DNA from 4 places in the Erwinia sp. PME.40.26/001 genome. Region 4 is predicted to be linked to each of the others. Evidence: predicted binding sites of a transcription regulator. Region 4 holds the regulator's gene; each other region holds the start of a gene.

Region 1 (7,642 bases), on a different contig from region 4:
TTCTACCGCCACCTGCTTACCGGCCACCAGCGCCAGGATGTCCAGCCCGCCGAGATGTTCGCGGGCGTCTTCCACCAGCTTCTTACTGAACGCCTCCTGACTGACATCGCCGGGCAGCAGGAAGGCTTTGCGTCCGGCCTGCTCCACCAGTTTTGCCACTTCTTCGGCGTCTTTCTGCTCGGCTGGCAGATAAGAGAGGGCCACATCGGCTCCTTCGCGGGCATAGGCAATCGCCGCCGCGCGCCCGATACCGGAGTCGGCGCCGGTGACCAGTGCCTTGCGCCCTTTTAACCGATCGCTGCCGCGATAGCTGTTTTCACCACAGTCAGGCCGGGGCTGCATGTCGGCCTGCACGCCCGGAGCGGGCTGACGCTGTTTAGGATATTCCGTGGCGGGATACTGCGTGAGAGGATTCTGCATTTCATATTGGTCGGCCATGGTTCCTCCTGGGTTCATAACAGTTTTGTTCACCAGTAAGGCTAGTCAGCACAGAGAAACTGTCGAGAAGAGAAACCGGCAGAATGGCCATCCCGCTGATTTTTGGTAAAAAAAAGACGGTGTGCAAATGCAAAAAAATATAACGAAATATGAACAATAACCCAACGCAGCGGCCAATAAGCGTCCGGATATGTGCAGAGCTGTGCTTTTTTATCTCCTGTTAATTTTTGGTTACTAATGTGAACAAACAGTAAATTAACACAGTGATCGCCATCACATTCACCGCCACCTGCCGCAGGGTAAAAACGAGAAAAAACAGACAAAGGATGCGGTAATGACCACAACAACCCCGACAGGGACATCGCGGCAGGGCGGTGCGAAAACAATCTTCAATGTCACCAGCGGTAATTTCCTCGAAATGTACGACTTTATGGTGTTTGGCTATTACGCTACCGCCATTGCTAAAACCTTCTTCCCCGGTGATGACCCCTTTGCCTCCCTGATGCTGACGCTAATGACCTTCGGGGCGGGTTTCCTGATGCGTCCACTGGGTGCAATCATCCTCGGCGCGTATATCGACCAGCACGGGCGTCGTAAAGGGCTGCTGCTGACACTGGGGCTGATGGCGATCGGCACGCTGACCATCGCGGTGGTGCCCGGCTACAGCACGCTCGGGATGGCCGCGCCGATCCTGATCCTGCTGGGACGCCTGTTACAGGGCTTCTCTGCCGGCGTCGAACTGGGCGGGGTGTCGGTCTACCTGTCGGAAATCGCGCCAAAGGGCAGGAAAGGTTTCTACGTCAGCTGGCAGTCGGGCAGCCAGCAGATAGCGGTAATTTTTGCCGCGCTGCTGGGTCTGCTGCTCAACCATCTGCTGGATAAAGGGGAGGTAAGCGAATGGGGCTGGCGTATTCCGTTTGTGATCGGCTGTATGATTGTCCCCTTCCTGTTCTGGATCCGGCGGATGCTGGAAGAGACCGAAGCGTTCAGCCAGCGTAAACATCACCCGTCCATGAAGCAGATTCTGCGTTCGGTAGGCAGTAACTGGGCGCTGATCCTCGCCGGTATGCTGATGGTGGTCACCACCACGGTGATGTTCTATATGATCACCGCCTTTACGCCAACGTTCGGTAAAACCGTGTTGATGATGAGTGACAAACAGAGCTTCTTTGTCACCCTGTGCGTCGGCATCTCCAACCTGTTCTGGCTGCCGGTGATGGGCTCCCTCTCTGACCGCTACGGCCGCCGTCCGCTGCTGCTGCTGTTCACCGTTCTGATGATCCTCACCGCCTGGCCGGTGCTGCACTGGCTGGTGGGATCACCCAGTCTGTCGCACCTGCTGGAAGCCGAGCTGTGGCTCTCCTTCCTCTACGCCAGCTACAACGGTGCCATGGTGGTGTACCTGACCGAGGTGATGCCCGCCGAAGTGCGTGCAACGGGCTTCTCGCTGGCTTACAGTCTGGCGACTGCCCTGTTTGGCGGATTTACCCCGGCGATGTGCAGCTATCTGATCCATGTCACCGGTGATAAAGCGATGCCGGGCGTCTGGCTGACAATTGCTGCGGTGTGTGGGCTGGCAGGGGCATTAATGATTAAGCGGCTGGTGAAGCAGTATCAGGTGCGGCGTCTGAAAGAGCCCGCGATTCAGGTGTAGCGAGTGCGGCTGACCGTCTGTTGCAGTCAGCCCGCCGGGGGCAACCGGAAAAAGGTCCGCCCCCGCCATTCTTCGACAGAATATTTATTTGCCCGTCGTTTCCATGCCCATCAGGCCGATCTTCAGATACCCGGCCTGCCGCAGCTTATCCATGACACTCATCAGCGTTTCATAATCGACGGTCTTGTCGGCCTGGAAGAAGATGGTGGTGTCCTTCTTGCCTTCAGTCTGCCTGATTAACGTCTCGACCAGCGTCTCCTGCGTCACGGCATCGTTACCGATAAACAGCTGGTTATCGGCTTTGATAGACAGGTATACCGGCTTTTCCGGGCGCGGCTGCGGGGAACTGGTGGAAGCAGGCAGATTGACGCGAACGTCAACGGTGGCCAGCGGCGCGGCGACCATAAAGATAATCAGCAGCACCAGCATAACGTCGATAAACGGCGTGACGTTGATTTCGTGCATTTCACCGTTGCTATCGAGATCTTCGTTAAATCGCATGGCCATAATACTTAACCCACCCGCAGTTTCTGCGCTGGCTGAACGCGCTGTGTGCTTTCACTCGCCGCCAGGTCAAGGTCACGGCTCTGCAGCAGCAGAACCTGCGCGGCTACGTCACCCAGCGAGGCTTTGTAGCTGCCGATGGTACGGGCAAAGACGTTATAGATAACGACCGCAGGGATCGCGGCAACCAGACCAATCGCGGTGGCCAGCAGCGCTTCAGCAATGCCGGGGGCGACAACCGCAAGGTTGGTGGTCTGCGTCTGCGCAATACCGATAAAGCTGTTCATGATGCCCCATACCGTACCGAACAGGCCAACGAACGGGGCAATAGCGCCGATAGTGGCGAGGAAACCGTTGCCGCGGCCAGCGTGACGGCTGAAGGCCGCCACACGGCGCTCCAGACGAAAGCCGGTACGTTCTTTGATCCCGTTGTTATCGTCCGATCCTGCCGACAGTTCCAGCTCGTTTTCCGCTTCTTTAATCAGCAGCGTGCTGAGACTGTAACCCTGGAAGCCGTCACAGATCCGGGCGGCTTCTTCCAGCGAACGGACATTCGCCAGCTGCTGTTGCTCACGCTTCAGACGCCTGCGCGCCGCGCTCAGTTCAACGCTTTTACTGAAGAAAATGGCCCAGGTGACAACCGATGCCAACAAAAGGCCAATCATCACCGCTTTAACCACGATGTCGGCATGCTGGTACATGCCCCAGACGGACAGGTCCATCTGCATCAAATCATTTGTCACGCTGTGTCTCCAACGTCTAAGTGTTGATAGCGAAAAATACTTCGCGGATCATACCAAAAAGGCCGGGAATTGATAGTAGTTCTCATTACTATTTACAACTTTTTGGGTGTTTTTTGCTCAGTTTGTTGACTGAAGGCTCCCCGGCGCGCACGGATGGTGAATTTTTATCACTTAACCCGATGCTGAATACCGCGTAGACGGCTGGCGTGTTAACGTTAAAAAAAGGGTAAAAATGACACAGGATCTTTATGAGCAGCGAAAAAATTGAGACGGCACTGATTCGTGCCGGACGCGGCAAACGTTATACCCAGGGGTCAGTGAATACCGTCATCCAGCGTGCTTCGTCGCTGGTCTTTGACACCGTTGCCGATAAGAAGCGGGCCACCGCTGGTCGGGCAGACGGTGAGCTGTTCTACGGTCGCCGTGGCACCCTGACCCACTTCTCGCTGCAGGAGGCGATGACCGAACTGGAAGGCGGTGCCGGCTGCGCCCTGTATCCGTGCGGTGCGGCAGCCGTTTCCAATGCTATTCTGGCGTTTGTATCTGCCGGGGATAACGTGCTGATGAGCGGCAGCGTGTATGAACCCACACAGGATTTCTGCACCAAAATCCTCAGTAAGCTGGGGGTCACCACCACCTGGTTTGATCACAGTACCGGCAGTGAGATCGCTGACCTCGTCCAGCCCAACACCCGCGTGGTGTTTCTGGAGTCACCGGCGTCAATCACCATGGAAGTGCAGGATGTTCCGGCCATCGTCGCGGCGATCCGCCGTAAGGCCCCGGAGACGATTATCATGATCGATAATACCTGGGGCGCGGGCATCCTTTTCCGGGCGCTGGACTTCGGCGTGGATATCTCCATTCAGGCCGGGACCAAATACCTGATTGGCCACTCGGATGCGATGATTGGGACTGCCGTGGCGAACGCGCGCTGCTGGGAGCAACTGCGGGAAAACTCCTATCTGATGGGGCAGATGGCCGATGCCGATACCGCCTACATGACCAGCCGAGGCCTGCGCACGCTGGCAGTGCGCCTGCGTCAGCATGAGGAGAGCAGCCTGCGGGTGGCACACTGGCTGTCAGCACGCCCGGAAGTCGCCCGGGTCAACCACCCTGCACTCCCTGAGTGTCAGGGTCACGCGTTCTGGCAGCGCGACTTCACCGGCAGCAGCGGCCTGTTTTCCTTTATACTGAACGAAAGGCTGAGTGACGCGCAGCTGGCGGACTACCTGGATAACTTCAGCCATTTCAGTATGGCGTACTCCTGGGGCGGCTACGAGTCGCTGATCCTGGCTAACCAGCCGGAGGAGCTGGCGGCCATCCGCCCGGCTGGCGGGGTCGATTTTACCGGCACGCTGGTACGTGTGCATATCGGCCTGGAAAATGTCGACGATCTGATTGACGACCTGGCCGCCGGTTTTGACCGCCTGAGCCGCTGAAGACGCCTGAACTTCAACATTTGATGAATAGCATGGTGGGTTCGCGCCTTTGATCAAGGTGCCGGAACCTGTTTACAGTTACACTGGACAAGGAAGTTGTATTCGCCAACGCAACGGACGCTATCCTGTCACGGCAGGGACGGCACGATCTGACCCCGTCAGTCGCCGTAGCCAGCAGAATAGCGTCATCAAGAAAGGCAATGGGTTTAACGGGAATAACGAATGGGTGTACTACACGAGATTGTTCAGGCGCTGTGGCATCAGGATTTTGCCGCGCTGGCCAATCCGGATGTGATTTGGATAGTCTACGGCATTATGTTTCTGACGCTGCTACTGGAAAATGGTCTGCTGCCTGCGGCGTTTTTACCGGGTGACAGCCTGCTGCTGCTCGCCGGGGCGATGATTGCCAAAGGGGTGATGGCATTTATACCCACGCTGCTAATCCTCACCACCGCGGCCAGCCTCGGCTGCTGGCTGGGATATCTCCAGGGCCGCTGGCTGGGTAACACCCGACTGGTCAAAGGCTGGCTGCTGCATTTACCGGCGCAGTATCACCAGCGCGCATGGAATCTGTTTAATCGTCACGGTCTGATGGCGCTGCTGGTCGGCCGTTTTCTGGCTTTTGTACGCACGATTTTGCCCACTCTGGCGGGGATTTCCGGCCTGAAAAACGGGCGTTTCCAGCTCTTTAACTGGTTGAGTGGGCTGCTGTGGGTGGGGATTCTGGTCGGGTTTGGTTACACCATCAGTCAGGTGCCGTTTATCAAACGTCATGAAGATCAGGTGATGGCCTGCCTGATGATCCTGCCGCTGATTATGCTCACCATTGGTCTGATCGGCAGTATCGCCCTGGTGGTAAAAGGCAAAAAAGCCCGGTAATAACCGGGCTGGATGTCTCGCGGGGCAACGGCATTGTGCCTGCCCCGCGTCAGTCAGCGTATTACAGCTGCTCTGCTGTGGTTTCCACCAGCGCCAGCAGGACCTGAATATCCTGCAGGGTGACGGTGGGGTTTAATAGCGTCATCTTCAGGCAGGTTACCCCGTCCGATTCTGTCACCCCCACGTTGGCCCTTCCCGAATCCAGCAGCGCATCACCAATTTTCTGATTCAGCAGCGCGATAGCCGCATCATCCGCGTCGGCCAGGGAGGCCGGACGATAGCGGAACAGCACGCTGGCCAGCTGTGGCTGCATCACCAGCTCCAGTGACGGCTGCTCAGTGACGTACTGCGCCACCTGCTGCGCCAGGGTGACGCCGTGGTCGATGATCTCAGCGTACTGCTGCTGGCCCAGCGCTTCCAGGCCCATCCACAGCTTCAGCGCATCGAAACGGCGGGTGGTTTGCAGCGATTTGGATACCAGGTTAGGCACGCCCTGCGCTTCATCGAACTCGGAGTTCAGGTACGCCGCCTGGTAGCGCATCAGCTCGTAGTGACGCGCCTCTTTCAGCAGGAACGCGCCGCAGCTGATGGTCTGGAAGAACTGCTTGTGGAAGTCCAGCGTGACGGAGTCCACCAGCTCAATGCCGTCCAGGTAGTCGCGGTATTTCTCAGACAGCAGCAGCGCCCCGCCCCATGCCGCATCCACATGCACCCAGATCTGATGTTCTGCTGCCAGGCTGGCAATCGCCGGCAGCGGGTCAATAGCCCCCGCGTCAGTGGTGCCTGCGGTGGCCACAATCGCCAGAATCTGTTCGCCGTTGGCCTGTGCCTGCGCAATCTTTTCAGCCAGGTCATTGACGTCCATGCGCGCAAAGCGGTCGGTTTTCACCAGCGTAACGGAACGGTAACCCAGTCCCATCAGTGCCATATTCTTCTGCACGGAGAAGTGCGCATTTTCGGAACAGAACACTTTGATCTTGCTCAGATCGCCTGGCAGCCCGTCCTGCTGGACAGAATGGCCGAGGCGCGCAAAGAAGGCATCGCGCGCCAGCATCAGGCCCATCAGGTTACTCTGGGTGCCACCGCTGGTGAACACTCCGGCATCACCCGGCTGGTAGCCTACCTGAGCGCGCAGCCATTCGATCAGCTTCACCTCAATAATGGTAGCCGACGGGCTCTGATCCCAGGAGTCCATGCTCTGGTTTGTGGCGTTAATCAGCACTTCCGCCGCCTGGCTGACCACCAGACTCGGGCAGTGCAGGTGGGCGACGCACTGTGGGTGATGAACCGACAGGCTGTCTTTTAAGAAGAATTCGACCGCACGCTCAATCGCGGCCTGGTTGCCCAGGCCCTGAGAGGTGAAGTCCAGCTGGATGCGTTCACGCAGTTCAGCCACGCTTTTTCCCTGATACATTTCAGGCTGTTGCAGCCACTGCACCACGGCTTCGCTGGTCTGTTTAATCGCTTGCTGATACGCATCCGTGCTTTGCGCTGACGCGGCCAGAATCGGGTTTAACCGGGACATCACTTACTCCAGTTATACAGGTTTGACGCCAGCAGACAGCAGGGCGTGTTCGAATTTGTCCAGGAAAACACCCAGCTCTTCATTGGTGATCAACAGGGACGGCAGCAGACGCAGCACACAGCCGTGACGACCACCACGCTCCAGGATCAGACCGTTTTCGAAGCATTTCTTCTGAACCAGTGCGGACAGCTCGCCGTCGGCCGGATGGCAGCCCATATGATCCGCCGCTTCCTGTGGCTTAACCAGCTCAATGCCGATCATCAGGCCCAGACCGCGAACGTGGCCAATAACCGGATAGCGCTTCTGCAGTTCAGCCAGTTTGCCTTTCAGCCACTCGCCCTGCTCTGCCACTTTCGCCGCCACGTTATTGTCTTTCAGGATTTTCAGCGTGGTCAGGCCGGTGGCCATTGCCAGCTGGTTACCACGGAAGGTTCCGGTATGGTGGCCAGGAGACCAGGCA
Region 2 (7,642 bases), on a different contig from region 4:
GCCAGCAATATGCTGGACAGTATCGAACGGCACTTTAAAGCCCGCTAAGCGGACCGTTTGACAGAAGGCCCGCCTGTTTGTCCGGCCGGCCCCTGTCAGATGATGCCGGTTACGAATGGGTTACCGGCTCTGACGCCTCCGACGGGGCAGGGGGCGCTGTCGTCAGCGTTGCCCGCCGCAATGTCCCTACCAGACCGGCCAGCACCACCGCGACACCGGCCGCTGCCGCACCGAACGACAGTACGCTCACCACCGGCGTAAACAGCTTACCTAATACGCCCAGGCCCAGCGCCCCTACGGAATCTCCCGTCACATCCTGAGCAGTACCCAGACTGTTGACGCGCCCCAGCAGGTGGTCAGGCGTATGGTGCTGAATCAGCATATATTGCAGCAGCGAAGCAATGGCATTGCAGTAGCCGTATACCACCAGGGCGAGCAGGGCAGGAATAAAGTGGCTGTAAAGCCCCAGCGAAGCAATCGCCAGGAACGCGCAGGTGGCGCTGACCAGCACCAGAATCCCCGGCCGTCCGTGACGCGGTACCCAGCCGCTGGTAAAGGCACCTATCATCGCCCCCAGCGGGACGGCGGAGTACATCAGGCCAATGGCGGAGGCATCCGCGTGATAGCTGATGGCCAGCGCCGGAAAGAGGATGCGCACCGCGCCAACAATGCTGACCAGCATGCCCAACAGCACCACGGAACCTACCACTTTCTGCCGGCAGACAAACTGAATGCCGCTGGCCAGCGCGCGCAGCGGGTGTTCCGGCTCCTGGGCGTCCGGTTTCATCGTCGGCAGGCGTACCAGGGGGATCAGCGTGGCCAGCGTGCCGATGGCAGCAACAGCAAACGCCCAGCCGACGCCACCGGCGACAATGATCACCCCGCCAATCGCCGGGGAGAGGATCGCCCCGAGGCGCACGGTCACCATACTCAGCGCCCCTGCCGCACCGAGATTTTCCCGGCCGACCAGCAGCGGGATCACCGCCATCAGTGCCGTCATCCCCAGCGCCCCAAAGAAGCCATCCCACGCCGCCAGCACATACAGTGCCCACAGCGACGGTGCGGGAAGAAACGCATTGAGGCTCAGGGCGGCAAAGCCAATACCGCAGGTACCGCGGGCAAACAGGATCAGCTTACGGCGGTCAAGGCGGTCCGCAAGGATGCCGCCGAGCATTAAGCCAATAAACATACCGACCCCATCCAGCATCACCGCGACCCCCACCTGCAGGGTGGAGCCGGTCATGGCCTGGATCTGGATCGGCACGCCGACGGCCAGCATGCCCAGCGAGAAGACGGACAGCATGCGGGCGCAAAAGATGGCGCGGAAAGGGGCGTTATTTTTCAGCAGACTGAAATCAAGCAGGATGGAGGGCTTAGCCATGAGTGTCCATGTGTGTTGATGGGCCGGTGCCTGGCGGCCGGAACGCTGTCCGGTGCGGCGCGTAAGGATGCCGATGTTTTTCTGGCGGTGCGCATGGTAACATATTCGGTTAGTAACGTTAATGATAATAATACTCATATTCATTTGCATGTATGGAGGATCTGTCAGGGATGTCATTGCAGCACGCTTCCCCTCGTACCACTCCACTGTCGGCAGGTATTTCACGCGCCGGCGGTGTCATTATCTGCCTGTGCCTGCTGGCGGCCGTCAGCCTGGCAAGCCTGATGCTGGGGGCCAAATCCATTGCGCCGGCCGTGGTGTGGCAGAGCCTGTCCGGTCAGTTGACCAGTGCTGACAGCATCATCATTCTCAATGCCCGTCTGCCGCGCACACTGGCCGGGATCCTGGTCGGCCTGGCGCTGGGCGGTGCCGGGGCGGTGATCCAGGCGCTGACGCGCAATCCGCTGGCCGACCCCGGCATACTGGGTGTTAATGCCGGAGCCAGCTTTGCCATGGCCGTGGGCATCACCCTGTTTGGCGTCAGCGGCATGGCCGGCTGGCTGGGGTTTGCCTGGGGCGGCGCGCTGATTGCCAGTATTGCCGTCTGGGCGATTGGTACCCTCAGCGGGGGACGGGTGAATCCGGTCCGCCTGACGCTGGCAGGGGTAGCGCTGAGTGCGGTACTGGGCGGACTGACCTCCTCACTGTCGCTGCTGAATCCGCAAACCTTTGATCAGCTGCGCTTCTGGCAGGCGGGAACGCTGGATATCCGCACAATGGACAATCTGCTTATTGTTGCTCCGGCGATTGTGGCGGGAGCGGTGCTGGCGCTGGCAGTATCGCGTTCGCTGAACAGCCTGAGCATGGGCGAGGACATTGCCGCCGCGCTGGGCACAAGGGTGGTGCTGATCCGCCTGCTGGCGCTGCTGGCGGTGATGCTGCTCTGCGGATCGTCTACCGCGCTGGTGGGGCCGATTGGTTTTGTCGGCCTGATGGTGCCTCATGTGGCGCGCTGGTGGGTGGGGGCCGACCAGCGCTGGATACTGATCTATTCATTTTTAATGGCCCCGGTGCTGCTGCTCACCGCCGATATTGCCGGGCGGTTTATGGCGCAGGGCGAATTACGGGTGTCGATTGTCACCGCGTTGATTGGGGCCCCTGTTCTGATTTGGCTGGTCCGTCAGCGCAGGCATTAGGCTTTGTTACCTGCCATTTTGCAGCCCGGTTGAGTTGAAGCCGGGCTTTAAGGGAGATCTGCATGCACAGCAGAACGTTAATAATAGGGCGCGCGGACGGCTGGCTGAATCTGCGCCTGTCATCCCGGGTGATGTGGGTTAACCTGACGCTGCTGCTGCTGGCCGTTGCGCTGGCGCTGTTTGCCCTGTGCTACGGCACGCTCAGTATTCGCCCCGGGCAGGTGTGGCAGGCGCTGCAGGGAGAGGGACCGCGCGGTATTATCACCGTCATCCGGCAGTGGCGTGCGCCACGCGCGATGTTAGCACTGGTGCTGGGGGCCGGCCTCGGCGTCAGCGGCGCAATCTTCCAGTCAGCCATTCGTAACCCGCTGGGCAGTCCGGACGTGGTCGGTTTTAATACCGGCGCTTTTACCGGCGCACTGGTGATGATTATCGCGTTTGGCGGCGGCTATTATCAGATTGCGGCAGGGGCACTGGTCGGCGGCATCGGTGCGGCGGCGCTGGTCTATCTGCTGGCCTGGCGTCAGGGCATTGTGGGTTTCCGCCTGATTATCGTCGGTATTGGCGTCGGCGCGGTGCTTTCCGCGCTGAATACCTGGCTGATTATCAGCGCTTCGCTGGAAAGTGCCATGAGTGCGGCGCTGTGGGGGGCCGGATCGCTGAACGGTATCACTTGGGCGAAAGGTCAGCCTGCGCTGCTGCTGGTGCCGCTGACGATTCTGGTCGCGCTGCTGCTCAGCCGCCGTCTGCAACTGATGGAGATGGGCGATGACAGTGCGCGGGCGCTGGGGATCAGTGCAGAATCCAGCCGCCTCTGGCTGATGCTGTGCGGCATTATCCTTACGGCGATTGCCACCGCCAGCGCCGGGCCCATCGCCTTTATCTCTCTGGCCGCCCCGCAGATCGCAAAGCGGCTGACCGGCGCACATGCTGTGCCGCTGTTCTCTGCCGCCACAACCGGGGCGCTGCTGCTGCTGCTGGCAGACGTCGTCGCGCAACATGCTTTTAACGGGATACAGCTGCCGGTGGGGGCCGTCACGGTCAGCATCGGCGGGCTGTATCTCATCGGGTTACTTATCAGGGAGTCACGTCGTTAACCATGGAACTTTCTTCCCCCTCACGCCTTCAGGCCAGCGGAGTGACGCTGGCCTACGACCAGAAGGTGATCGCCCGCGAACTCAGCGTGCAGATCCCCGACCGCAGGTTCACGGTGATCATTGGCCCGAACGCCTGTGGCAAATCAACGTTATTGCGCGCCCTGTGTCGTCTGCTGAAGCCGCGCAGCGGCCAGGTACTGCTTGATGGCGAGGATATTCACCAGATGGGCACCAAAGCGCTGGCGCGCCAGCTGGGTCTGCTGCCACAGCATGCCATTGTGCCGGAGGGGATCAGCGTGGCCGATCTGGTGGCGCGCGGGCGCTATCCGCACCAGAGCCTGCTGAAGCAGTGGAGCGAAGCCGATCGCCAGGCGGTGGACGGCGCGATGCAGGCGACGAACGTCAGTGAACTGGCAGAGCGCAGCGTGGATGAGCTCTCCGGCGGACAGCGTCAGCGCGTATGGGTAGCGATGGTGCTGGCACAGCAAACGCCCCTGCTGTTACTGGACGAGCCGACCACCTGGCTGGATATCGCCCATCAGATCGAACTGCTGGATTTGTTCCGTCAGTTAAATCAGGAACGCGGGCATACGCTGGTGGCCGTGCTGCATGATTTGAATCAGGCCTGTCGCTATGCCGACCATCTGGTGGTGATGCAGGAAGGGCAGATCGTGGCCCAGGGCCAGCCAGCAGAGATCGTTGATGCGTCGCTGGTCCGGCAGGTCTTTGGCATGGAATGCGTGGTGATTGACGATCCGGTATCGCACACGCCGATGATCGTCCCCTGCGGACGTTATCACCGGCCATAAAAAAAGGCCGACCGTTATAAAAGGTCGACCTTGATACGAGGATCCCAGAGGCGGACCGGGTTTTGGGTCCGCCTCTGTTTTAGGCCAGGTCTTTACACTCCACCATCAGCTGCGCCAGCAAGGGCCCCAGTGTGACCAGGGATGCCGGGGACAGGATATCCATGTGATCGCAGTCCAGTTCGTGTACCCGTAACTGCTGCAGGTAAGGTGCCCAGCTTTTCTGCACATCCATCCCGGCGGGCAGCGTCTTTTTCGCCACAAACAGCGTGGCCTGACCGGCAAAGCGCGGGGTAGAGGCGGTGCTCAGACGCTGGACCGCATCCGCGTAGTTCGCCACGATGGTACTGAACATCGCCGCTTTTTCCGCCTGTAACAGCGCATCGTCACTGTCGGTCGCTGCCATAAACTCCGCTTCCTCACGTTCGACTTCCGCGCGGGCCTCCTCCTCTGACGGCCGTGTCCAGTCCTGACCCTCTGGCGGATAGGTATCCAGCAGACCCAGGAAGCTTACCGTCTCCCCCTGCTGCTGCAGGCGGGTCGCTATCCCGTGGGCAAGGGTGCCGCCCAGCGAGTAACCCAGCAGATGGTACGGCCCCTGCGGCTGAATGCTGCGCAGTGTCGCCAGATGGCGATCGCACATTTCATCCACGCTGGCACAGGCGGCGATCACACCGTCAGGACGCGGCGACTGCAGGCCAACAATCGGGAAGTGACCGCCAAGATGACGCAGCATACCGGAATACTGCCACGCAAAGCCGGATGCCGGATGAATACAGAACAGCACCGGCCCGGTCCCGCTGCGGAAGGGCAGGCTTTCACCGTTGGCACGCGTCCCGGCGTTGGTGCCGTGGGCACCCTCATCCAGCAGACGGGCCATGTTCTCCACGCTGCGCGCAGCCATGATCTGCCCGATAGTGAGCGGCGTTGCCAGGCGACGACGCAGTTCGGCAGCCAGACGCATCGCCAGCAGCGAGTGCCCGCCCAGCGCGAAGAAATCATCATCGGCATACACGGTTTCACGCGCCAGCAGGCGGGCGAAAAGTTCTGCCAGCAGTTGCTCATGCTCACCGTGCGGCAGGCGGCCAGCCGACTGCGGGGCCTGTGGGGATGGCAGGGCCTTGCGGTCCAGCTTGCCGTTGGCGCTCAGCGGGAAACGGTCGGTCAGCACGTAGCTGACCGGCAGCATATGCGCCGGCAGGCGCTGCGCCAGCTGCTGGTGCACGACCCGGGTATCCAGTGCCAGCTCCGGTTGGGCAATCAGCCAGGCTACCAGCTGACGGGCATCGGCCCCGACGGCGGCCACGCTGCCCAGTTCGCGCGCGCCAACTACCGCCTGCGCCACGCCGTCCAGGGTCAGCAGCGCCTGTTCAATTTCGCCCAGCTCAATGCGCTGACCGCGAATTTTCAGCTGATCGTCGCTGCGGCCGAGGTATTCCACGGCACCGCTGTCCAGCCAGCGGGCGATGTCGCCGGTGCGGTACATGCGCTCACCGTCGGCAAACGGATCGGCGACAAAGCGCTGGGCAGTCAGGTCGGCACGGTACAGATACCCCTCCGCCAGCTGCACACCGCAGAGATACAGGTCGCCCGCCACGCCGACAGGCACAGGGCGCAGCAGGGCATCAAGGATGCGCAGTTCGGTGTTCCACACCGGGTAGCCAATCGGTACGCCCGCGCCGCTGCACTGCTTCAGACTTTCACCGCTGGCCGGATGCCAGGTCACATCAACGGCGGCCTCGGTCGGGCCATACAGGTTATGCAGCGGGGCGGCGATCAGGGCTTCATAGCTGGCGGCCAGCTCGCAGGAAAGGGCTTCCCCGCTGCAGAACACGCGACGCAGGCTGTGACAGCCTTTATCCTCGCCGTCGCGGCTTTCCAGCGCCGTCACCCACGCCGCCAGCATCGATGGCACGAAGTGCATCGTGGTCACGGCGTAGTCTTCAATCAGCTGTACCAGTGCCTCCGGGTCGCGATGGGCTTCCGGCGGGGCCATCAGCAGCGGCGATCCGACCATCAGCGGCCAGAAGAATTCCCACACCGAGACGTCAAAACTGCACGGGGTTTTCTGTAACACCACGTCGCTGGCGTCCAGCGGGTATTCGTCCTGCATCCACCACAGGCGGTTAACGATAGCCTGCTGGCCCACCACCACGCCTTTCGGTCGCCCGGTGGAGCCGGAGGTGTAGAGGACATAGGCCGGGCGGGTGCTGTCTGCCGGTGGCAGCGGGTGCCGTGGCGAATGCGGTTCCTCTTCCAGCTGGTCAAAGGTCAGTATCGGCCCCATCACGGCAAAGCGCGCGGCTAAGGCGCTTTCGCTGATAATCAGACGCGGCCGCGCATCGTCCACCATATAACCCAGACGGTCATCCGGGTAGCCGGTATCCAGCGGCAGCCAGGCAGCGCCGGCCTGCAGAATAGCGGTCAGCGCCAGGCTCAGGCGTACCGAGCGCGGCAGGGCGACGGCGACGATATCCCCGGGTTTTACTCCGGCATCAATCAGGCGGTCGGCCAGCCGCCGCGCCTGCTGCTGCATCTGGCGATAGGTCAGACGATGTTCGCCGTCCAGCAGCGCCAGCGCATCCGGCGTGCGATTCACCTGCTGCTCAATGGCCCCCTGCAGCGTGCCGGGGGCGACCGGGTAAGCGGTGTTATTGATGCTGGCAATCAGCGCCCGTTCATCCGGCGTCTGCAGCTGCCAGCGCGCCAGCGGCAGGTCAGGCTGTGCCACCAGCTGGGCAATCAGCATCAGCAGGCGGTCGGCAAAACGCTGCGGGTGCGGCACCGCATCGCGATACTCCATCAGCAGGTGCAGGCGCTCGCCCGGTAGCACCAGCAGGGTGAGTGGGTAGTGGGTGTAGCCCCGGTTGCTGATATGGTCGCAGCGCAGGCCGTTGTGCCCCTGCAACAGGTCGGTGTTATCCGGATAGTTCTCCACCACCAGCAGGGTGTCGAACAGCGTGCCGCTGCCGGCCAGCTGCTGGATCTCGCCCAGGCCCAGATCGTCATGTTCAATCAGCTGGATCTGCTGTGCCTGATGATCGGCCAGCTGCTCCAGCAGCGGTCGCTGGCTGTCAAAGCGAACCCGCACCGGCAGGGTGTTACTGAACAGGCCAACATGCTGATCCTGGCCGTCAATCTGACCGAAGCGGCCGGACACCG
Region 3 (7,642 bases), on a different contig from region 4:
TTGTGCCGCGCGTGAAGGCCCGTTCGGTCGCCTCCAGCGATTCGCGTTCGCGGCTGATGGGCTGCATTGTCGACGGTTACACCAATATCACCACGTTAAAACTGTTCGCTCACAGTGACCTGGAGCAGCAGTATGCGCGCGAAGCAATCAGCGACCAGACGGTGAAAACCCGCCGTCAGGGACGGATGGTGACCAGCATGGACGTGGTGGTCACCACGCTGAACGGCCTGCTGATTATCAGCACCACCGGTCTGGCCCTGTGGCTGTGGACGCAGTCGCTGATCAGCGTCGGGGCCATTGCCCTCGCCACCGGCCTGGTGATCCGCATCGTCAATATGTCGGGCTGGATTATGTGGGTGGTGAACGGCATCTTCGAAAATATTGGCATGGTGCAGGACGGCCTGCAAACTATCGCCCAGCCGGTGAAGGTCAGCGATAAACCCCACGCCCCCGCGCTGCAGGTTAAGCAGGGTGAAATCCACTTTGACGCCATCCGCTTTAACTACGGTGGCGAACGCCAGGTGATCGACGATTTACAGCTGACGATCCGTCCCGGTGAAAAAATTGGTCTGATCGGCCCGTCCGGGGCCGGGAAGTCGACGCTGGTCAATCTGCTGCTGCGGCTGTACGACCTGAACGGCGGGCGCATTGTGATTGACGGCCAGAACATTGCAGAGGTCAGCCAGGAGAGCCTGCGGGCGCAGATTGGCATGATCACTCAGGATACGTCACTGCTGCACCGGTCGATTCGCGACAACCTGCTGTATGGCCGCCCGGATGCCACAGAGGACGAACTGATGCAGGCCGTGCATCAGGCGAAGGCCGACGAGTTTATCCCGCAGCTGTCTGACTCGCTGGGGCGCACCGGGCTGGATGCCCACGTGGGCGAACGCGGCGTGAAGCTCTCCGGGGGCCAGCGTCAGCGTATTGCCATTGCCCGCGTGCTGCTGAAGGATGCGCCGATCCTGATTATGGACGAAGCGACCTCGGCGCTGGACTCCGAAGTGGAAGCGGCCATCCAGGAGAGCCTGGAAACGCTGATGGGCGGTAAAACGGTGATTGCCATCGCGCACCGGCTGTCGACCATTGCCCGCATGGATCGGCTGGTGGTGCTCGAACAGGGGCGTATCGTCGAGATCGGCAGCCACGGCGAACTGCTGGCAAAAGGCGGCCTGTATGCGCGCCTGTGGCAGCACCAGACCGGCGGTTTTGTCGGCGAATCGTGACGGGGGTGACGCGGGTCGGGCATGCCCGACCCGTGAATGATTACCGGCGATCAGCCCTTATACGGCTTCAGCTCAATACCGTAAGCTGTGCCGTTAACGTACACCTTCAGATGTTTGGTTGAGGCGTTAAACTGGTCGTTGTTCAACACCTTACCGCGCATCAACAGCTCATTGTCATTGTTAAAGCCAAAGCCGACGGCAGGTCGCCCCTGCCAGTGCTGGTGAAAAGCCGTGTCGGGCGCGGCATCCAGTACGGCGATCTCTTCCGCGCTGGCAGCGCGGTAGGCTTTATCAAACATAAAGTGGATCCCGGCGCTGTAACGGTCGAGGGAGTTGGTTTCCAGCAGGGCACTACAGAACCCGGTGTATTTGGCAATTTTAACGTACAGCCTGGTTTTTTCCCCCGCGCTGCCCGGCTGCAACAGGACGCGCGTCACCGGGCAGGACCCCTGTCCGGACCAGGTGGCGATATAGCTTTTATCCCCGGTTTTCTGCAGGAAGATATCGGCGGCCCCTTCGGCGGTACGTTCCGTGGCGTCAGTCTGGGTGGTGGGCATACTGCTGTAAAACGCCGAGCCGATAATGCGAATGCGTGCCTGGGTGGTGTTATGCGAAAAGAACAGCTCGCCAACGTAGAACCACTTCTCTTTATCGCTGCGGTTATCCATGCGCTCCGTGCCGGGGGTGGTGAGATACTCGTAGTTCAGTGAGCCGTTAATTTTGATACCGTGGTTTTCAATGCTGACGTTGCCCTGCTCGTAGATCGACAGTTCCGGCCAATCCTCAATGCCGCTGCCGTCAACAAAATCCAACCCCTTGCCGTTCTGCACGTTGAACTGCTGATTGACGATGCGCGCGCGGTAACAGCGCATCGGGTTGGCACAGGTTTCCATATTGAACGCTTCAATCGACCACTGGCCAAAGGCGATATTGCCGGGATATTCGCTGTGTTCGATCCAGCCGTTGTAGATGGCAGACTGCCCGGCGCGCTGCAGGTCGATGGCGGGGTTGGGGCCGGTACTGCGCTGAATGTTGAAATTGCACAGCTCAATGGCGGTGATATGGTCCCATTTGCCCTGCACCTGACCGGACCAGGTGCCGTAAACCACGGTGCCGGTACAGTCGCGGGCGTACCACTGGTCAATTTTGCAGTCGAGAGTGTCCACCAGGTCCAGCGAGCGGCCGCCCATATTGTAAAACATCACGCTGGTGACGCGCACAAACTGCCCGCCGGGAATAATGTTTTTAAAGAAGCCTTTGGTATTTCTCGCCCCTTCTTTACTTTCACCGTCAACAATCAGACTGGAGACTTCCATGTAGCGTGCTTTCACGCTGAACATCACATTACTGGCTTTATCGGAGACCAGCTGCGTGGAAGGGTAATAGCCAAAGTTAACGTGCTCACCCGCCACGCGGAATTTAGCCACTTCTTCGCCGGAAATATCAAACTTCGACAGCATAAATTTCCCGGCAGGGAATTTGATACCGAGGGTAGGATTAACCCGTTTCGACCAGGTCCACATGCGGTTAACCGCTTCAATACAGTCGGTCTTGCCGTCTGCCAGCGCGCCAAAATGGACCACGGTGACTTCGTTATAATCGGTCAGCGCGCGCTTCCAGCGTTTACCGCCCGGCGTCACGCAGTTGACGCCGTGATCGTGCGGTGTGGTGGTGTCATTAACGTCGAAGACAAATAAGCCGCCGCCCATTTTATAATCTTTGCGGTACTCCAGCACCATCGCCACTTCACCCATGCCGCTGGGTTCGGTCAGGCGCAGATCTTCAAATGTCTTCACGGTGATAACGCTGGTAGGCATGCTGGCGTTCGGGCTGTTAGAGCTGGACGTAGTCGCTGACATAAGTTACCCCGGCAAAATATAAGGTGAAATGGTGAAATCCATTAAAGTATATTCGGGGATAGTGTCGGCGTGACGTCAGGGCCAGCCTTAACCGGGTGATTAAGCTGATGAATTTTGCTTATGTCAGGAAATAAGACTGCTGTCTGACGCTATTTCATCAGCGGATAAAGATATTTACCAGATTATCCTTAGTACGATTCTTCTTACTCCAGGGACTGACGCCACGGCAGGGCCGAACGCGCCTCTGCTGCCCATGCCTGCACCCCGTCGCGCTCCTGCTGCAGGAAATCAGCAACGGCTGCGTGTAAGCCCGGATGGCGCAGCCGGTGCCAGGATTCGGTCAGCACCGGCTCAAATCCGCGGATCAGCTTATGCTCGCCCTGCGCCCCGGCGTCAAAGCGCTTCAGCCCGTGTGCAATAGCGTACTCCATGCCCTGATAAAAACAGGTTTCAAAATGCAGGCGGTTGAACTCCTCCAGACAGCCCCAGTAGCGGCCGTAGAAGGTGTCACCATCGACCAGGCTGAAGGCCATTGCTACCGGCTCCCCACGCTGGCTGGCGATCGTCACGCGGATCGCCTGCGGCATCCGTTCTGCCAGCAGGCTGAAGAAAGTGCGCGGCAGATAAGGCTGGCGGCCGCGAATCAGGTAAGTATTGGCGTAACAGGCATAGACAAAATCCCACTGCGCTTCATTCAGCTCCGCGCCCTGATACCAGACAAACTCCACGCCCTGGCTGGCGACCAGCTCGCGCTCTTTACGCAGCTGTTTGCGTTTGCGTGAGGTCAGGAGATCGAGGAAATCCTGAAAGTCGCGAAAACCCCGGTTGTGCCAGTGGTACTGGCAGCCCAGGCGCGGCAGCCACAGCGGATCCTGCTGCAGCGCCTGCCTGACGCGGTCATCGCTGAAATTAATATGACCGCTGTACAGCTGTTGCTGTTCGAGGAACGTCGGCACTGCCTGCAACAGCTGCGCGGCCGCCTGCTCATCGCCCAGCAGCCGTGCGCCGCTGACCGGACTGAACGGCACCCCCGACAGCCATTTAGGATAGTAAGGGATGCCTGCCCGTTCGCTGGCTTCGGCCCAGGCATGATCGAAGACGTATTCACCCATGGAGTGCTGTTTGGCATAGCCCGGCATCGCGGCCCGTGGCATCCCGTCCTCCAGCCACAGCAGATGCTGCGGCTGCCAGCCGCTGGCGCGGCTGACCGCGCCGCTCTCCTCCAGCGCCGAAAGAAACGCATGACGTAAAAAAGGCTGATCGTTGGGGGTCAGGGCATCCCACTGACTGGCGGGAATATCGGCCAGCTGTGTCAGGACCATCAGGGACATCGGCGTGCTCCGCAGTTACCACAGGGAAAGGCCTACGTTGACCGCTTTTCGTGCCGGGATCAATCCGTTATTACGGCGGCCTGCATGTAAAGAAGGCTCATACTCATTCTCATTATCATTTAGCTTTGCTATTCTTGCCGGCCTTATGCACGTTGTCATACGTGCGCGGCTTTCAGCTTTACGAGGCGGATTTATGGCGGGTGTTCAGGGTAATCGCTTATTTAATGTGGTGCTGGCGCGTAAGCAGGTACTTTCACCGTCGTTACTGTGCTGTGTTTTCAGCGGCCAGGAGATCCGTCAGATGAAGATGGAGGCGCCGGACCAGCGCATTAAGCTGCTTTTTCCGTCGCTTAACGGCACGCCGTCATCGCTGACCGACGAAGGGGATAAAACCTGGTGGGAGAAAGCGCGGGCCATGCCGCAGGAAAGCCGTCCGATTGCGCGCACCTATACCCTCCGTCATGTCAATACAGAAGCCGCTGAGGTGGAAGTGGAATTTGTCATGCACGGCACCGAAGGTCCGGCGTCGGCGTGGGCGCTGTCGGCGGAGCCGGGTGCGGCGCTACAAATGGTGGCACCCAACCTTGCCTGCCCGACCAGCAGCGGCGGCTACGAGTGGGACCCGCACCCGGACGTTGAACGGGCGCTGGTGGTGGCGGACGAAACGGCGCTGCCGGCAGCAAAGGCGATCCTGGAGCAGCTGGCTGGCTGGGATAACCCACCGCAGCTGCAGGTGTTCCTCGAAGTGCCGAAGCGTGGCGACTGTGTTGACCTCAGCCACTACCGGTTTGCCGATATTCACTGGCTGCCGCGCGAAGTGATCGGAGCATCCCATGGCGAAGCGTTACTGAGCGCGGTACAGCAGCAGGTGATCCTGCCTGCCAGCGCGCTGGTACACGGTGAGCTGCATGAAGAAAGCGAAGGCGATATTCTCTGGGATCGCGCCGACAGCGGCGATAAGCGCTTTCACGGCTGGGTGGCTGCCGAGTCCAGCGCCGTCAAGCAGCTACGCCGCTATCTGATTGGCGAGCGCGGTCTGTCGCCGGAGTGCATCAGCTTTATGGCGTACTGGAGCCGGGGTCCGCGCCGCGAGGGGTGATCAGCGCGCCATCAGCCGCTGGCTGGTCTCTTTCAGCGTCGTGTAAAACCAGGTTTTGGCCGTGATATCGCCGATCTCCGTGTGCGCATAGAGGTACACTTCAAGATTCGGCAGCTTAAACGGCAGCTCGATAACCCGTCCGTTGCCGCGCGCCACGTAAATTTTTGCCGCGCTGGAGGGCAGCGTCACCAGCAGTTCGCTGGAAGCGATCAGCTCCCCCAGCGCGGCAAAGTGCGGCACCTCCAACGCTACCCGGCGCTCAAAGCCATACTCTTTGATCCGCTCCTCGACCAGATAATGCCCGCTGATGGTCGACACAATAATATGCTGCTCTTCCAGGTACGCACTCAGCGTCAGCGTCTCTCCGATGCGCGGATGTGCCCGGTTCAACAGGCAGACGTAGCGCTCATCCATGATCCGATCACGCTGGGCCAGTGAGATACTCTCATTGCGGCTACACAGCGCAGCATCAACTTTCCCGGTCAGCAGCCACTCATCCAGTTTGCGCATCTCAACGGGGATCACCTCCAGCTGGACGTTGGGGGCCACAGTGCGCAGGTGCTGCACCAGGCCTGGTAGCAGCAGCAGTTCACCGAGGTCAGAGAGGGCGAGACGAAATTTGTGAAAGGATGTGTCCGGCGAGAAGCTGCGGGTATCCGCCACCGCCTTCTCAATACCGCTCAGGGATTTTTTAAATACGGTATACAGCTGAGTGGCCGTGGGGGTGGGCAACATGCCTTTACGGCTGCGTTTAAACAGCTCATTTCCCGTCGCATCCCGCAGCCGGGCTAAGGCGTAGCTGGCAGAAGGCTGGGTGATATACAGACGTGCAGCGGCCCCGCTGACGCTCTGCGTTTCATAAATCGCGATAAACACCCGGACCAGGTTAAGGTCCATATTCGATGGCATATAGTTAGTATCTATTATCCAAGATTAAAATTATCTATTTGAACTATTTTAAGCGCTCGAATACCATCCCTTCCACGTTTTTTTGATATGTTATTCGTTTTTTTTCATATCGCATTTATTCCAATAAAATCAAAATAATAACTAACTTCCTTGTGCTATTAAGGCAGGAGTGGGCGCATGTCGCCCGTCATCGCGGAGTTCAACATGAAAAATGAAATCGTCGACGTGATCGTCGACTGGATCGACGATCACCTGGAAGAAGGTCTGAATATCGAAACGGTAGCCGCCAAATCAGGCTACTCAAAGTGGCACCTGCAGCGCGCGTTTAAACAGCAGAAAGGCATCACCCTGGCGACGTTTATTCGCAGCCGCCGCCTCGATCAGGCCGCGCAGTGCCTGGTCAGCTCCACGAAGACCATTATGACCATTTCGACGGATCTCGGTTTTTCGTCCCAGCAGTGCTTCCAGCGGGTGTTTAAAAAACACTTTAACGTCACCCCGCGTGATTACCGTATCCAGTACCGTCAGTATCACTAAGCCCGGAGCCCACGTGTCACAGTTTGCCAGAATGACCGCCCTGCTGGCGGTGATGTTCTTCCCCGTGGTGAGCCAGGCGGCGGCCAGCCCGCAGAGCGATCGCGGTCAGGGCAGCCCGTTCGGCTACGAGCGCCAGTTGAAGAAGGTCATGCGCCCGGTTAACGACCTGCTGCCGCAGGGCAGCCAGGATGACCTGTCCCATCGGGAAAATAACCTGTAGCCCGGCGATTTATCGACGCAACGCAGGCAGTTACCCCGCCGGACAGGCGGGTGTGCAGGAACGACCCGCCCCTTGAGCCAGGGCAAAACATCGCCTGTTGTTGCGGCTCCCAACGTAAAGTCGCTTAAATTCCGCGATTTTACCCCCCCGCGTCTTGAAAAAATGCTTCAGCCATCAGGTATACTGTCCGCCCTGTTGAATGGTGAACTGGATGCTATGGAACGTTTTGTCGAAAACCTGATTTATTCTGCGCGCTGGCTGCTGGCTCCGATATACCTCGGGCTGTCGCTGGGATTAGTGGCGCTGGCGATTAAATTTTTCCAGGAGCTGATCCATCTGCTGCCGCACGTGCTTGAGATAACGGAAAATGACATGGTGCTGGTGCTGCTGTCGATGATTGACATGACGCTGGTAGGCGGACTGCTGGTGATGGTGATGCTGTCGGGGTACGAAAACTTTGT
Region 4 (7,642 bases):
CCTTCTTTAATCAGCGCATTAGCGCGATCTTCCACCACCTTCGTGACGTTGGTGTCGGCAGGCCCTCCGTTTGGCGGGTTGTATTTAATGCCGCCATCTTCCGGTGGATTGTGTGAAGGGGTGATCACAATACCATCCGCCTGCGCACCACCGGTTTTATTGTGTTCGAGGATCGCATGGGAAATAGCAGGCGTTGGCGTGTAGCCGTTATCCTGCTGTACGATCACATCCACACCGTTGGCGGCCAGCACTTCCAGTACCGAGATGATGGCCGGCTCAGACAACGCGTGGGTATCTTTACCTACGTAGCAGGGACCGGTGATACCGTTCTTTTTACGCTCTTCGGCGATCGCCTGCGCGATAGCCAGAATGTGGGTCTCATTGAAGCTGTGACGGCCCGCGCTACCGCGATGGCCGGAAGTGCCAAATTTCACCGCATGTTCTGCGTTACCCAATTCAGGCTGCAGGACATAATACTGAGATGTTAATTGTGCAACGTTAATCAAATCGCTCTGCCGGGCTGGTTGTCCGGCACGGGGGTGATTGGCCATTGGCGCTTCTCCCTGACGCTTCAGTTAGAGGGTACCGCAAACTTTCTCTGTCAGTTCCACCGGGAACTGCATCGACAGCATGATATGTTCCACCATGCTGCGCTTACGGTCAGTATTTGTGTTGGTTATCACCCAGTACGGCGTGCCCGGAACGTGCTGCGGCTTCGTATGGGTGCCATTCTCGACCAAGGTTTGCTGGTTACCCGCAAAGTAAACGCGGGTACGCCCCTGCAGCGACTCAGTCGCTGCACCAAACGCTTTGGCATCCAGACTGTATAAAGTTGACAGGATCAGCATGAAACGATTTACCGCCCGCTTCTGCTCGGCATACTCGTCCGAAAGCAACAACTCACGCACCGCACGAACGCGATCCTGCGGCCGGGACTCTGTTTTAATGCCACCCGCAACGGGGTCTTTCGCTATCGCAGAGGCGGACACCGCTGACGTCGTCTGACCGGCGGTGAATTTCAGCATCCGGCGCAAAATATCTGATGCACTTTCACCAATATGCTGAGTGTGGCTGGCAATATAGCGGTATAGCTCTTCGTCGACTTCGATCGTTTTCATCTTTATCCAGTACGGTTAGTGCTTGTATCAGAACCCGGTTCCTCAGGGACGCACGATCTCGTCACCGTCGCGGTGTTTAACCTGGCCAGTTCTAACATCAGGATTATAAAGTTAAATCCTGCCGGGGTGTAGCGCCATGCCCTTTTCAGGGCAAAAGTAGGAATATGCCGCAAAAAGATCATCTCCGTCATTCGCACCAGCGGCAGAAATTGTGGGATCCATGATACCCTAAGCCCTCGTGCCAACTGTAAGAACTTTCGCTATGAATTTGAATTTCCGCCTGCAATCTGAACAATCTGCGACTGACGGACTGCCGCTGGTGCTGATCCACGGCCTGTTCGGCAGCCTGGACAACCTGGGCGTACTGGCCCGGGGATTAAAAGACGATCGCCGTCTGATTCAACTCGATGTACGCAATCACGGCTTGTCTTCGCGTGCGCCAGAGATGGATTATCCCCTGATGGCACAGGACATTCTGGATACGCTTGACGGCTTGCAGGTCGATCGCTTTAGTGTGATCGGGCATTCAATGGGCGGGAAGATCGCGATGGCGCTGACCGCACTGGCTCCCGACCGGGTAGAGAGCATCGTGGTGATTGATATTGCTCCGGTGGCGTACACCACCCGCCACCATGATGACATTTTTACTGCCCTGAACGCCGTGACAGACGCGGCTACCACTTCACGCAGCGAGGCAGCGGCGCTGATGCGGCATTCCATTAACGAAGAGGGCGTTATCCAGTTCCTGCTCAAATCGTTTCATGATGGCGAATGGCGCTTTAATGTTCCCGTGCTGCTGGCCTGTTATGACCGTATTATTAGCTGGCAGTCTCTGCCCGCATGGCCGCATCCGGTGCTGTTTATTCGCGGAGACCGCTCACCGTATCTGGCCGATGAATATCGTGATGCCCTGCTGTCCCAGTTCCCGCAGGCCCGTGCTCACGTGATAACCGGTGCCGGGCATTGGGTACACGCCGAGAAGCCTGAGGCCGTTTTACGCGCCATCCGTCGTTTTTTTGCGTTGTAGGAACCAGATAACGAATGCCATCAATGCACCAGTAGGGTGAAGAATGACGGGGATAAATGATTGTCGTCACCTCTTTCGCTGGGGTATGATGGCGCGCTAAAATTTTGCCGTTGCTGCTCCTTCAGACGGCATAACGGACCAATTCATCAGTCATCCAGCCTTTCAGTACGACGATTCCTATGGCAAAAGAGAACACGGACCGCACAACGATCGATCTGTTCGCAGATGAACGTCGTCCGGGACGACCCAAGACTAACCCGCTGACGCGTGATGAGCAGCTGCGTATCAACAAACGCAATCAGCTCAAGCGTGATAAAGTGCGCGGCCTGAAACGCGTTGAGCTGAAAATGAACAGCGATGCGGTGGATGTCCTGAACCAGCTGGCCTTCGAGCGTAATATGAGCCGGAGCGAGCTGATTGAAGAGATGCTGCTGGCACAGCTGCAACGCCATCAGCTCTGATGCCATCCGGGCCTGAGCACTCAGCGACAAAACCAGCAGTATTACTCATTTATCCGCTTACGGCGGTCTGTTATCATTAACGATATCTGCTAAAAAATCAGCAGTCACCATATCATTAAGATTCAAGAGGTTATTAAACTCATGGCACTCGTCGGCATTTTCTTTGGTAGCGATACAGGCAATACCGAAAACATTGCAAAAATGATCCAGAAGCAACTGGGGAAAGATGTTGCAGAAGTTCGTGATATTGCTAAAAGCAGCAAAGAAGACCTTGAAGCCTTTGATATTCTGCTGCTGGGCATCCCAACCTGGTACTACGGTGAAGCCCAGTGTGACTGGGATGACTTCTTCCCAACGCTGGAAGAGATCGACTTCAACGGTAAACTGGTTGCTCTGTTTGGCTGTGGCGATCAGGAAGATTACTCCGAGTACTTCTGCGATGCGATGGGCACTATCCGTGACATCATTGAGCCTAACGGTGCTGTCATTGTTGGCCACTGGCCGAGCGAAGGCTATCACTTCGAAGCGTCTAAAGGCATGGCAGATGACAACCACTTCCTTGGCCTGGCCATTGATGAAGACCGTCAGCCTGAACTCACCAACGAACGTGTTGAGCAGTGGGTAAAACAAATTTCTGATGAACTTCAGCTGCAAGACATTATCGAAGCATAGCCATAACAGCTTGATGTGGGAGGTATCTCACATCAAGTGAGTGGTTTTTCCTATAGAAGTAATAGATACATGTTTGTAACTTTCACCTGCAAAACTGTACAATAACCCCATCGGTTACCCGCTTTCTCAGCGCAAGCCCCATTATTGAGGACGTGAGTCGCCCCTGGGCGATGAGATGAGGCAGATCGAGATGTTAACCCAGCATAATTCGGGCGCGCGCTTCCCTGGATGTAACGACATTTATCCTTACATCCCTTGCGGTTTCAGGCTTCCCTTTTGGTTTTCATTTCGGATTATCAGTTCTATACTGAAACGCACTCATTTTTAGCGCCGACCGATGTTCAGGGCTTTTCAGCCACTAAGTGACTCGCAAAGTAACAGGACAATATCCGCATGACTGACAATAACACCGCATTAAAGAAGGCCGGCCTGAAAGTCACGCTTCCCCGACTGAAAATTCTGGAAGTGCTTCAGGAACCAGAGGGCCATCACGTCAGTGCGGAAGACTTGTACAAACGCCTGATTGATATGGGCGAAGAAATTGGTCTGGCCACGGTTTACCGTGTACTGAACCAGTTCGATGACGCGGGGATCGTTACCCGCCACAACTTTGAAGGCGGTAAATCCGTTTTCGAACTGACCCAGCAGCACCATCACGATCACCTGATCTGCCTGGACTGCGGTAAAGTCATTGAGTTTAGAGACGAATATATTGAGGAGCGTCAGCGTGAAATCGCTACGCGTCACGGCATTAAACTGAGCAACCACAGCCTGTATCTTTATGGCCACTGTTCGCTGGGTGACTGCCGTGAAGACGAGACTCTGCACGACAAGTAATCTGATCAACTGAATGCAAAAACCGATGGCTATGCCATCGGTTTTTTTATGCCTGCGTTACAGTGTGTCCTGACGGCTGACACGCTTTCCGTCCGCGCTGACAGCACGGATCATGATGCCGCCACTGACTTCAGGCGGGGTCTGGCTGTCGTAACGCTGCCACTGCTGACCTTCATCACGGCTGAACTCGATCGTTACGCCAGGAAAAGCCGTATTCGCCAGCAGTTTCCCCCCGACAATACGTGCCCCTGGCACCGGTAATCGGTAACCCACGTCGTATCTGTCCAGTTTTGCCAGCTCACGCTGGCCGAGAATATTGGCGAATCGCTGCCAGTCCTGACGCAACGCCTGCTGGTCAACCCAGTGCGTTTTCCCTCCCTGATACGTTTTACCCGCCTGATAATCCTGTTCCCAGGCCGCGCGGTGCCATGCCCGCTCAGCGGCGGAGAACAGACGGGGATAGATCATATATTCCATATCCTCATCGGTACGTACCGTCTCACTCCACAGCTGTGCCGACATGCCCGCCGCCCCCGGCCAGGGTTTGTTGGACATGGCAGTGAAGAACTGACCGTCGCGGTCAACGGAGGTTTCCGCATTCTGCGGCAAATTGTCCGGCGCAAAGCTGAACATTTTGCGCTCGTCATTAAACCGGGTCCCCCAGTAGTAGCCGCGCTCCAGAGGATTCACCTCATAGGGAAAATCCATATAGAGGTAATCAGGGTTAGAAACAATCACCTGATAGCCCTTATTTGCCCAGTCATTGATGGTGTCGAACCCGCCCCAGTAAAGCGTATCCCAGAAATTCACCGCCACTTCCGGTGTGGCAAACGCTCGCGCATTCTGTGCGTCTTTCAAACCATCCTGCCAGGCCTGCATTCTGTTGATACCGTGTGCCTTGACCAACTCGCTGACTTTCAGTGCAAAGTAGCTGGGCAGATGTCCCAAATCGCTGACCTTGCCCGAAGCAACCATCGTCTGGCAGGCCTGCGATTTCGCCCACGGCTGATCCTCACGGCTTAAATCAAGCTGTCCTTTGCCCGCTTCGGGGTGCCTGATATCCGTATAGCCGACGCCAAGACGAATATTTTTCGCCTCATCGCCGCCAAAATGCCAGCTGCGCAGTGGTTGTCCGGCATCACGGTGCATCTGCTGGATTTCAGCGATGACCTTATCGGCAAAGCGTAAAGAGGAATCCAGGCAGGGGTTCAAATAGCTGGTGCGATCATAAAGCTGAACGGAAGTGGTATTGGAATTATCGCCAGGATCGACCAGCCGGTACTCTGATGCCCGTTCCTGTTGCCCTGCTTTCATCAGGTGCTGATAGCGCGCTTCCATGGCAATCACGGCGGCCCGCGCATGCGCAGGCATATCCACCTCCGGCAGCACCTGAATGCCGCGCGCCTGCGCGAATTTGACGATATCAATATAGTCCTGGCGGCTGAAGTAGCCACTGCCGTTGTTGTCATTGAACGGTCCGGAACCCAGCTGCGGTAGCAGGCAGTGCTGCTCCTGAAGATCGTGACAGCGCTGGCTGCCTACCGCCGTCAGTTCCGGCAGCCCCGGGATTTCTATCCGCCAGCCTTCGTCGTCTGTCAGATGAAAGTGGAAGACATTCATTTTCCAGGCTGACATCTGCTCCAGCATCTTCAGGATCGCTGTTTTACTGTGAAAATTGCGTCCCACATCAAGGAAGACGCCACGGTAGGCAAAACGTGGTGCATCATCAGCCTGCAACGTGGCGATGCGGTTGCTGCCGTCCGCCGGCAGCAGTGACAGGATTGACTGCAGACCATAGAAAACGCCCTGATCATCATAGCCTGTCACCGCGGCACCCTCTTTGGCGATGGTCAGCCGATAGGCACCCGGGATGGCAGGGATATCTTTCACTGCAGCAGGATCAATACGGGTCGCTATCGGGTAGCCCGCCGCATTCAGAGTCACACCGAGTGAAGAGAAGCGCTGTTTTATTGCCTCTGCCCGGTCTGCTGGCAGCGAGGCCAGGTCGAGGCTGACGCCGCGGCTGAGATCCGCGTCTGCATCTGTCACTTTAACGGTCAGCGGAGTGGGAACGATTTGACCACGCAACTCGTCGGTGGCCAGGCGTTTGATATCGCTGTTTTTCTCGTAACGGCTGTCGGCCTGCATCAGGATATTCCTGTCGTCAGGCGTGCGCTTCCACCTATCGCCAAAGGGGGCAACAAAGCGGGAAAGGTCTTCGGTATCTGTCGCCTCAATAATTTTTGGTTTGGCATCCCCGGAGGTCACATACCAGCGCGGCATGACATCGGTCATAAACAGCTGCCAGTACTCGTTGACGACAGGGATAGTGACAGAAGCCCCGGCGGCAATCCCCGCAAACTTTTCAGTCGGCTCCAGTCGGGTCAGATCTCCGACAATATGGACCATACGAAACTGGTCGCTTTCAACGGCCAGGGTTTTATGGACATTGCTCATGTAGATTGCCCAGTCTTTACGGGTGATGGCCGGTCCGTGATTCGTTAAGGTAATGGTCGCACGGTTGCAGGCCGCCCAGTCGGCGCCGAGCGCGGCACAGTCCACGCCGTGGAGTGCCGCATGGTTATCGGTCACCTGATAACGCACACCAAACTGACTGATCTGATTCACCAGCTTCTGGCTGGCGGGGACGGCGCTGCTGCCTAAAACGGCCATCAAAGCCATTGCTAACAGGCTGATTTTTCTCGGATTCATCGTTATCTCCTTCCTTGTCGGCTATTGATTCGCGTGCTTAATTTCCTGCCACAGCTGACCACAACGGTCACTGACGCCCTCACCGCCCCCCATTTTTTCCGCATCCAGACAGCGTTGATAGTCGAGCACACGCACTGTTTCCCGACGGGCAAATACACGGTGCTGCTGCTGCTGCTGCAGCGTGTCGAGCAGCGGCTGGCAGGCCTTCACCTTTTGTCCCTCTCCGTTGGACTGCTGAATACAGGATTTCCAGGCCTGCCGCCCGGATGACTCCGTGCTATCCTTTACCAGCCCGCAGCCGCCGAGCAGCAGCGCGAAGCACAGTGTGATTCCTTGTTTCATCATCTGCTCCTTACAGATCTGCACAATCAAAACAGGGTAAAAGGCGCGATAACAATAAACTTAACGTCCTTTTCATCCTGGAATATATTGTTATAGCCGCCGCCGTAGCTGGGGATCGAACTGTGATTGTCATAGCGGGTGAAGTGCAGCTTAAAGAGCGTCCCTTCCGCCACGCCGCTCTGAATCGTATAAAGCAAATCAAGGTTCCACGCGGACTCTTTCAGACGCCTGTGTGGGTCGTTCGCCGGGTGGCTGGCGGGCTTCGCCCCCCAGCCAAAGGCATAGGATGTTCCAATGCCCCATCCAGGTAACTCCCAGCGGGCAAGATCGTACATCACGCCGGCAAACAGGGCTTTTTCACCATTGGCATTCCAGTCAGAGCGGGCATCCCACCAGACGTCAAGACGACCGTTGGAAGAGGCGTAGCCCGGCGTCATGCGCTGTAAAAAATACCCCTGGTTGCCCGCAGCTTT

What was found. Region 4 encodes Fur, which represses iron uptake genes when iron is present. Its sites were predicted from a motif close to ATAATAATGAGAACNACTATCAA; they were not measured.
Region 1: exbB (tol-pal system-associated acyl-CoA thioesterase) is a predicted target of Fur. The motif match lies at 3,409-3,431, and genes of this name have one in related genera.
Region 2: fepD (Fe(3+)-siderophore ABC transporter permease) is a predicted target of Fur. The motif match lies at 1,503-1,525, and genes of this name have one in related genera.
Region 3: ACZ3HG_RS11635 (siderophore-interacting protein) is a predicted target of Fur. The motif match lies at 4,513-4,535, and genes of this name have one in related genera.

What each region holds. Positions count from the first base shown of each region.
Region 1 is NZ_JBVHNP010000002.1:252,256-259,897, reverse strand. It holds gene ACZ3HG_RS08715 (SDR family oxidoreductase) at 1-438, opposite strand, end outside; gene tcuC (MFS transporter) at 773-2,092, shown strand; gene exbD (TonB system transport protein ExbD) at 2,177-2,599, opposite strand; gene exbB (tol-pal system-associated acyl-CoA thioesterase) at 2,605-3,339, opposite strand; gene metC (cystathionine beta-lyase) at 3,588-4,778, shown strand; gene ACZ3HG_RS08690 (DedA family protein) at 5,001-5,657, shown strand; gene ACZ3HG_RS08685 (pyridoxal phosphate-dependent decarboxylase family protein) at 5,719-7,182, opposite strand; gene ACZ3HG_RS08680 (diaminobutyrate--2-oxoglutarate transaminase) at 7,195-7,642, opposite strand, start outside.
Region 2 is NZ_JBVHNP010000001.1:1,210,834-1,218,475, reverse strand. It holds gene fepB (Fe2+-enterobactin ABC transporter substrate-binding protein) at 1-48, shown strand, start outside; gene entS (enterobactin transporter EntS) at 110-1,381, opposite strand; gene fepD (Fe(3+)-siderophore ABC transporter permease) at 1,552-2,577, shown strand; gene fepG (iron-enterobactin ABC transporter permease) at 2,640-3,674, shown strand; gene ACZ3HG_RS05880 (ABC transporter ATP-binding protein) at 3,677-4,483, shown strand; gene ACZ3HG_RS05875 (amino acid adenylation domain-containing protein) at 4,563-7,642, opposite strand, start outside.
Region 3 is NZ_JBVHNP010000003.1:248,000-255,641, forward strand. It holds gene ACZ3HG_RS11620 (ABC transporter ATP-binding protein) at 1-1,226, shown strand, start outside; gene ACZ3HG_RS11625 (hypothetical protein) at 1,277-3,085, opposite strand; gene ACZ3HG_RS11630 (GNAT family N-acetyltransferase) at 3,289-4,416, opposite strand; gene ACZ3HG_RS11635 (siderophore-interacting protein) at 4,610-5,515, shown strand; gene ACZ3HG_RS11640 (LysR family transcriptional regulator) at 5,516-6,424, opposite strand; gene ACZ3HG_RS11645 (helix-turn-helix domain-containing protein) at 6,629-6,961, shown strand; gene ACZ3HG_RS11650 (hypothetical protein) at 6,975-7,181, shown strand; gene ACZ3HG_RS11655 (TIGR00645 family protein) at 7,398-7,642, shown strand, end outside.
Region 4 is NZ_JBVHNP010000004.1:33,534-41,175, forward strand. It holds gene pgm (phosphoglucomutase (alpha-D-glucose-1,6-bisphosphate-dependent)) at 1-551, opposite strand, end outside; gene seqA (replication initiation negative regulator SeqA) at 576-1,118, opposite strand; gene ybfF (esterase) at 1,381-2,145, shown strand; gene ybfE (LexA regulated protein) at 2,325-2,606, shown strand; gene fldA (flavodoxin FldA) at 2,748-3,278, shown strand; gene fur (ferric iron uptake transcriptional regulator) at 3,672-4,115, shown strand; gene ACZ3HG_RS13040 (family 20 glycosylhydrolase) at 4,173-6,827, opposite strand; gene chiQ (ChiQ/YbfN family lipoprotein) at 6,849-7,169, opposite strand; gene chiP (chitoporin ChiP) at 7,196-7,642, opposite strand, start outside.